DNA from 3 places in the Pseudomonas sp. B392_1p genome. Region 2 is predicted to be linked to each of the others. Evidence: predicted binding sites of a transcription regulator. Region 2 holds the regulator's gene; each other region holds the start of a gene.

Region 1 (2,263 bases), on a different contig from region 2:
TGGTAGGGTTCCAGTGGCGCCTGGCCATTGAGATGGCCGACGAGCTGCAGTAAGTGCTCGATGGCGTACACGCGCAGTCCAGAGGCCAGGCTGGCTTCTTCCGCATTGGCCAGCGGGACGATCAGGCTGCGTCCCGCTGCGCGGGCGGCGAGGGCGGCGGGCAAGACGCCCTGTACGGGACGCACAGCGCCGGACAACGCCAGTTCACCGAGGCATTCAGAATGTTCGAGGGATTCGACAGGTACCTGGCCGCTGGCAGCCAGGATGCCCAGTGCAATGGCCAAATCGAAGCGCCCGCCATCCTTGGGCAGATCCGCCGGTGCCAAGGACAGTGTGATGCGTCGCGCCGGGAAATCGAAGCCGGAGGTGAGTAATGCGCTGCGCACACGGTCCTTGCTTTCCTTGACGCTGGTTTCCGGCAGGCCGACCAGGGTCAGTGAGGGAAGGCCATTAGCCAGGTGTGCCTCGACGGTGACGGCCGGGGCTTCAACGCCCACTAGAGCGCGGCTGTGAACGAGGGCCAGGGACATGCATCACTCCTTGATGACGAATCCTTTGGTGAAACGGCCGCCCGCAGCTCCAAGCGGGGCGGCTGCACTGCAGACAACGCCGTGCCGCAATCGCGGCTAAAAAAGCGCTTCTGCTAGAGGGGCGGCTCGGCCGTGTCGCCCGCCAGCCGGTCTTCCAGCTCGGCAACCTTGGCTTCCAGTGCCTCCAGGCGTGCGCGGGTGCGGGCGAGTACGACCATCTGGCTGTCGAACTCCTCACGGCTGACCAGATCGAGTTTGCTGAACGCGCTTTGCAGGAGCATTTTCAACTGCGATTCCAGCTCGTTATGAGGCAGCGAAGTCTCGCCGCTGAACAAGCGCGACGCTTGATTGCTGAGAGTTTCAAACAGGGCTTTGGGCGGCAACATTGAGGTCATTCCGATGGACGTCGGCGCGCAGTTTAGCACGGGGCGTTAGCCCGCACTGATTCAGTCCCGGGCGGGCGGGGGGTTACCACCCGTTAGGACCGCTCGGCTGCGACCTTGGTGGGGCTTGTCTACAAAGGGCTGCACGATTTGAGCGCAGGGGTACCGATGTCCATGCACCGTTGTGGTGCTTCGCTTTCTCTCCATTACGCGCTGCATCGCTCCTATTCCGTAAAATGCTAGTTAAATCAGTGAATTAAAAAGTTGGCAGGCTTTCTGCTTTATCCCTTGTGGATGCGCGCACGAAGAGCGACCACTAACGCTGCGCAGCTCACCGATGCAGCCTGGCCAGGAGATGTAGCGGCTGGGTCTAGAGCCATCGAGTCATTACAAAAGCACGGCACTGAGCTTAGACTTGTCAGCGGGTTCGTACTTCTGGGGCAAGTCCACCTAAACGGGAGAAGTTTCATGAAACTAGTCACTGCCATCATCAAACCGTTCAAACTGGACGACGTGCGTGAATCCTTGTCGGAGATCGGCGTTCAGGGCATCACGGTGACCGAGGTCAAAGGCTTCGGCCGCCAAAAGGGGCACACCGAGCTGTATCGCGGTGCGGAATACGTCGTCGACTTTTTGCCCAAGGTAAAAATCGACGTGGCCATTGCCGACGATCAGCTTGACCGCGTGATCGAAGCCATCAGCAAGGCCGCCAATACCGGCAAGATCGGCGACGGCAAGATCTTCGTCGTCAATCTGGAGCAGGCCATCCGCATCCGTACCGGCGAAACCGATACCGACGCGATCTAAGCAAGCCCTCCGAACCCACCCCGCCCCAGGAGTAACACACGATGACTCTGCGAAAAATCGCAGGGCTAGGCGCCCTGTTGTCTGTAATAACCCCTTCCGTGGCCCTGGCCCAAGAGGCCACGCTCGATTCCGGTGACACGGCGTGGATGCTCACCTCCACTGCCCTGGTACTGTTCATGACCATCCCGGGCCTGGCCCTGTTCTATGCGGGCATGGTGCGCTCGAAGAACATCCTGTCGGTGATGATGCAATGCTTCGCGATCACCGGCCTGATGAGCATTCTCTGGTTCGCCTACGGTTACAGCCTGGCATTCAGCACCACCGGCATGGAAGCTGGGGTGATCAACTTCAACTCCTTCGTGGGCAGCCTGGACAATGCCTTCCTGGCCAACCTGACCAAGGACAGCCTGGTCGGCGCCTTCCCGGAAAGCGTATTCATCACCTTCCAGATGACCTTCGCAATCATCACTCCAGCGTTGATCGTTGGCGCCTTCGCTGAGCGTATGAAGTTCTCCGCCATGCTGATCTTCATGGCCGTATGGT
Region 2 (2,263 bases):
AAAGCATCCTGGCCAACCAGTTGGTTAAGGAAGTCTATCTGGGCCACGAATTCCGACTCTGATTGATGCCGTGCTCAGTCCGTAATATCAGATACTGGAATTCCCAAGAAATATCAGGCATATAATTTGCTTCCATGGCGCTGCGGCGCCCGCTAGTGGATGGCGCTTAGACGCCGGCAATCAAGGTCTGCCATGAAACCATCGCTCGTTCTCAAGATGGGCCAGCAGCTGACGATGACCCCGCAGCTGCAACAGGCCATACGACTTCTGCAACTGTCTACTCTGGATCTCCAGCAGGAAATCCAGGAAGCCCTGGAATCTAATCCGATGCTCGAACGTCAGGAGGAGGGGGAGGATTTTGACAACGCCGACCCGCTGGCCGACGGCGACGAACTGCCCAACCCTGGCAGCCAGGAAATAGCCCTTCAGGAAAGCAGCATTCCCACGGTTGAAAACCTTGATGACGGTGGCGAGTGGAATGAACGGATTCCCAACGAGCTGCCTGTGGATACCGCCTGGGAAGACGTCTACCAGACCAGCGCCAGCAGCCTGCCGAGTAATGATGACGAAGAGTGGGACTTCACCTCGCGCACCGCGCCAGGCGAAAGCCTGCAAACGCACCTGCTCTGGCAGCTCAACCTGGCGCCCATGTCCAATACCGACCGGTTGATCGCCGAAACCTTGATCGACTGCATCAACGACCAGGGGTATCTGGAGGAATCCCTGGAGGAAGTGCTCGCCGCCTTCGACCCGGAGCTGGACATCGAGCTCGATGAAATCGAAACCGTTCTGCGTCGTCTGCAACACTTCGAGCCCGCCGGTGTGGCCGCGCGCGACCTGCGCGAATGCCTGCTGCTGCAACTGCGCCAATTGCCGAACAGCACTCCCTGGCTTGTCGAAGCCCAGCGCCTGGTCGGCGATCACCTCGAGCTGCTGGGTAGCCGCGACTATGCCCTGCTGATGCGCCGCCTCAAGCTCAAGGAGGATGAGCTACGCCAGGTAGTTGAATTGATCCAGAGCCTCAACCCGCGTCCCGGCTCGCAAATCGAAGCCAGCGAACCGGAATACATCGTGCCGGACGTGATCGTGCGCAAGCACAACGATCGCTGGCTGGTGGAGCTGAATCAGGAATCCGTGCCGCGTCTGCGCGTCAACCCGCAATACGCAGGCTTCGTGCGGCGCGCCGATACCAGTACGGACAACACCTTCATGCGCAACCAATTGCAGGAAGCGCGCTGGTTCATCAAGAGCCTGCAAAGCCGCAATGAAACCTTGATGAAAGTGGCCACGCAGATCGTCGAGCATCAGCGCGGCTTTCTCGAATACGGCGACGAAGCGATGAAGCCCCTGGTCCTGCATGACATTGCCGAAGCGGTGGGCATGCATGAGTCGACCATCTCGCGGGTCACCACACAAAAATTCATGCACACCCCGCGTGGTATTTACGAACTGAAATACTTCTTTTCCAGCCACGTGAGCACCGCCGAAGGCGGAGAATGTTCATCCACCGCGATCCGCGCCATCATCAAAAAGCTGGTCGCGGCGGAAAACGCCAAAAAGCCATTGAGTGACAGCAAGATCGCTGGTCTACTGGAAGCACAAGGTATTCAAGTCGCCCGGCGCACGGTAGCCAAGTACCGCGAATCCATGGGGATCGCACCGTCCAGTGAACGCAAGCGACTGATGTAGCAAGCTCTTGGGGGACAGGCTGGTGCAGGACCGACAACCGTCCATGTCTGCGCAAGTCGCCCAAGCCACAGTGTTCCGGCTGCAGGCCCTTGGTCTGCGCCATCCACGCGGCAAGAAGGAGAATACGGTATGCAAGTCAACATCAGTGGACACCAACTGGTAGTGACCGACGCCCTGCGCGATTATATCGACGACAAATTCACCCGACTGGAGCGCCACTTCGACCGTATCACCAACGTACAGGTGATACTGCAAGTGGAAAAACTGAAGCAAAAAATCGACGCCACACTGCATGTTGCCGGTGGCGAAATCGTGGGCACTGCCGAACACGATGATATGTACGCAGCCATCGACCTCTTGGTCGACAAGCTGGATCGCCAATTAATCAAATACAAGGAAAAGCAGCTCGAACGCGAGCAGGGCGCAACCGTCCGCTGATTCCACACCATGATCCGACTTGAAGATATCCTGACCCCCGGCCGTTCCTTGGTGAACGTGCCGGGAGGCAGTAAAAAACGCGTCCTGGAACAGATCGCCCACTTGCTCGACCGGGAACAGCCCGAGCTCGATGCCG
Region 3 (2,263 bases), on a different contig from region 2:
ACGACTCGCTGGGTAACGCCCACACTATGAGCCAGTACTTCACCAAGACGGCGGGTGGAAATTGGACGATGCAGGTGCTGGTCGATGGGCGTAATCCGGCCGACCCCAGCCAGGAGCCACCGGTGCCTGAGTCTGTGGACTTGGTGTTCGACTCCTCCGGAGCCCTGGATACGGCTACGGCTGGTACGGCGGGTATTACTGTCAATGCGGATGGTACTTTTTCGCTGACCAACTGGCTGCCGGGCGAGCAGCGGGCTGATGGTACCTGGGCGGGGAACGGTTCTGCCGCTGTTGCCAGTGTGGACATCGACATGACCAAGATGACCCAGTACAACGCAGTGTCCTCGGTCACCACCCAGACTCAGGATGGCTACGCCACGGGTCAGCTGGCCGGCTTGAATATCGACGAAACGGGCGTGATGTTCGCCAGCTACACCAACGGACAGTCTAAGCAGATCGGCCAAGTGATGCTGGTCAACTTCTCCAACGTCCAAGGTCTCAAGCCGGTTGGCGGGACTGCCTGGCTGGAAACCTACGCTTCAGGCGTGCCGGTGGAGGGTACGGCCAAGACTGGCACCTTTGGCGCCATGCAGGCAGGCGCACTGGAGGAGTCTAACGTCGACCTGACCGCGCAACTGGTGCAGCTCATCAAGGCGCAGAGCAACTACCAGGCCAACGCCAAGACCGTGACTACCGAAAGCACCATTTTGCAGACCACCATCCAGATGGGCTGAGGCGGGTAGCTTTAAAAAACGGGACGCCACGGGTGTCCCGTTTTTTTTGCCGCAGGGTTTGCTGGAAGCCCGTCCATTTGATTGATGGTCTAGCGGACCCAGAGCTGAATGTAGGAGCGGACTTGTCCGCGATGCGGATCGCGCCAGTGTGAGTCAATCGCGGACAAGTCCGCTCCTACTAAAGCTATTCATGCATGTGGTGTGTGGCTAAAGCCCTGGCACGCTGTTTGCTACTTCTACTGCAAACCCTGAAAAAGGCGGCAAGAAGCTGCCGGAGGACGTAGTGGACAAGATGCTTTATGTGGCCATGACCGGTGCTAGCCAGAACACGCTGGCGCAGCGGGCGCATGCCAACAATCTGGCCAACCTCTCCACCAATGGCTTTCGTCGTGATTTTGAACAGGCGCGCTCGATGCCTGTGTTCGGCGACAGTTTGCCGGCGCGGGCCTATGCCATGACCGAGCGTCCGGCCACTGACTTCACCCCCGGCGCCTTGCAGGAAACCGGTCGCGACCTGGACATCGCCATCGAGGGCGAGGGCTGGATCGCCGTACAAACACCGCAAGGCGGCGAAGCCTATGTGCGTACCGCCAGCCTGAAGATCGATGCGGTCGGCATCCTGCGTGCCGGCAATGATTTGCCGGTGATGGGCAATGCCGGCCCGGTGGTGATTCCGCCGGAGCAGAAGGTCGAGATCGGTAGCGATGGCACCATCAGCATTCGCGCGCTGGGCGAGAACCCCAACGTGATGGCCGAGGTGGACCGCATCAAGCTGGTCAAGCCTGACTTGCAGCAGATGGAAAAAGGCCTCGACGGCATGATCCACCACAAGAGCGGGCAGCCGGTCGAGGCCGATGCGACCGTGCAAGTGGTGTCCGGCTTCCAGGAAACCAGCAACGTCAACGCCGTCGCCGAGATGACTTCGATGCTTGCCTTGTCCCGCCAATTCGAACTGCACATCAAGATGATGCGCACCGCCGAGGATGATGCCGCGGCGATGACCAAGGTCATGCAGATCAGCTAATTATTTGCGGCGCTCGTGGGCGTCGATGAAGGAGAACATTCCATGCTTCCGGCTCTGTGGGTAAGTAAAACCGGTCTGTCCGCCCAGGACATGAACCTGACTACCATTTCCAACAACCTGGCCAACGTCTCGACGACCGGCTTCAAGCGCGACCGCGCCGAGTTTCAGGACCTGATGTATCAGGTACGTCGCCAGCCGGGCGCGCAGAACACCCAGGACACCGAGCTGCCTTCGGGGCTGCAACTGGGCACGGGCGTGCGCATCGTCGGCACCCAGAAGAACTTCACCGCCGGCAGCCTGCAGACCACCGAGCAGCCGCTGGACATGGCCATCAACGGCCGTGGTTTCTTCCAGATCCTGATGCCCGACGGCAGTCTGTCCTATACCCGCGACGGCACCTTCCACCTCAACTCCGAAGGCCAGGTGGTCACCGCCAGCGGCTTTCCGGTAGAGCCGGCGATTGTCGTGCCGCCGGAAACCCAGACCTTCAGCGTCGGTGAAGACG

What was found. The regulator sigma-54, encoded in region 2, starts transcription at its own class of promoters, with help from an activator protein. The targets are predictions, from matches to a motif close to ANTGGCATNNANNTTGCTNT.
Region 1: the regulator sigma-54 is predicted to act here: its motif matches at 1,177-1,196, upstream of glnK (P-II family nitrogen regulator).
Region 3: the regulator sigma-54 is predicted to act here: its motif matches at 949-968, upstream of ACTV8E_RS17940 (flagellar basal body rod protein FlgF).

What each region holds. Positions count from the first base shown of each region.
Region 1 covers NZ_JBQPXM010000004.1:245,648-247,910, reverse strand. The annotation lists gene ACTV8E_RS07850 (YifB family Mg chelatase-like AAA ATPase) at 1-530, opposite strand, end outside; gene ACTV8E_RS07845 (accessory factor UbiK family protein) at 644-916, opposite strand; gene glnK (P-II family nitrogen regulator) at 1,382-1,720, shown strand; gene ACTV8E_RS07835 (ammonium transporter) at 1,762-2,263, shown strand, end outside.
Region 2 covers NZ_JBQPXM010000008.1:107,802-110,064, reverse strand. The annotation lists gene lptB (LPS export ABC transporter ATP-binding protein) at 1-62, shown strand, start outside; gene ACTV8E_RS12945 (RNA polymerase factor sigma-54) at 193-1,689, shown strand; gene hpf (ribosome hibernation-promoting factor, HPF/YfiA family) at 1,819-2,127, shown strand; gene ptsN (PTS IIA-like nitrogen regulatory protein PtsN) at 2,137-2,263, shown strand, end outside.
Region 3 covers NZ_JBQPXM010000014.1:73,314-75,576, reverse strand. The annotation lists gene flgE (flagellar hook protein FlgE) at 1-734, shown strand, start outside; gene ACTV8E_RS17940 (flagellar basal body rod protein FlgF) at 1,018-1,758, shown strand; gene flgG (flagellar basal-body rod protein FlgG) at 1,801-2,263, shown strand, end outside.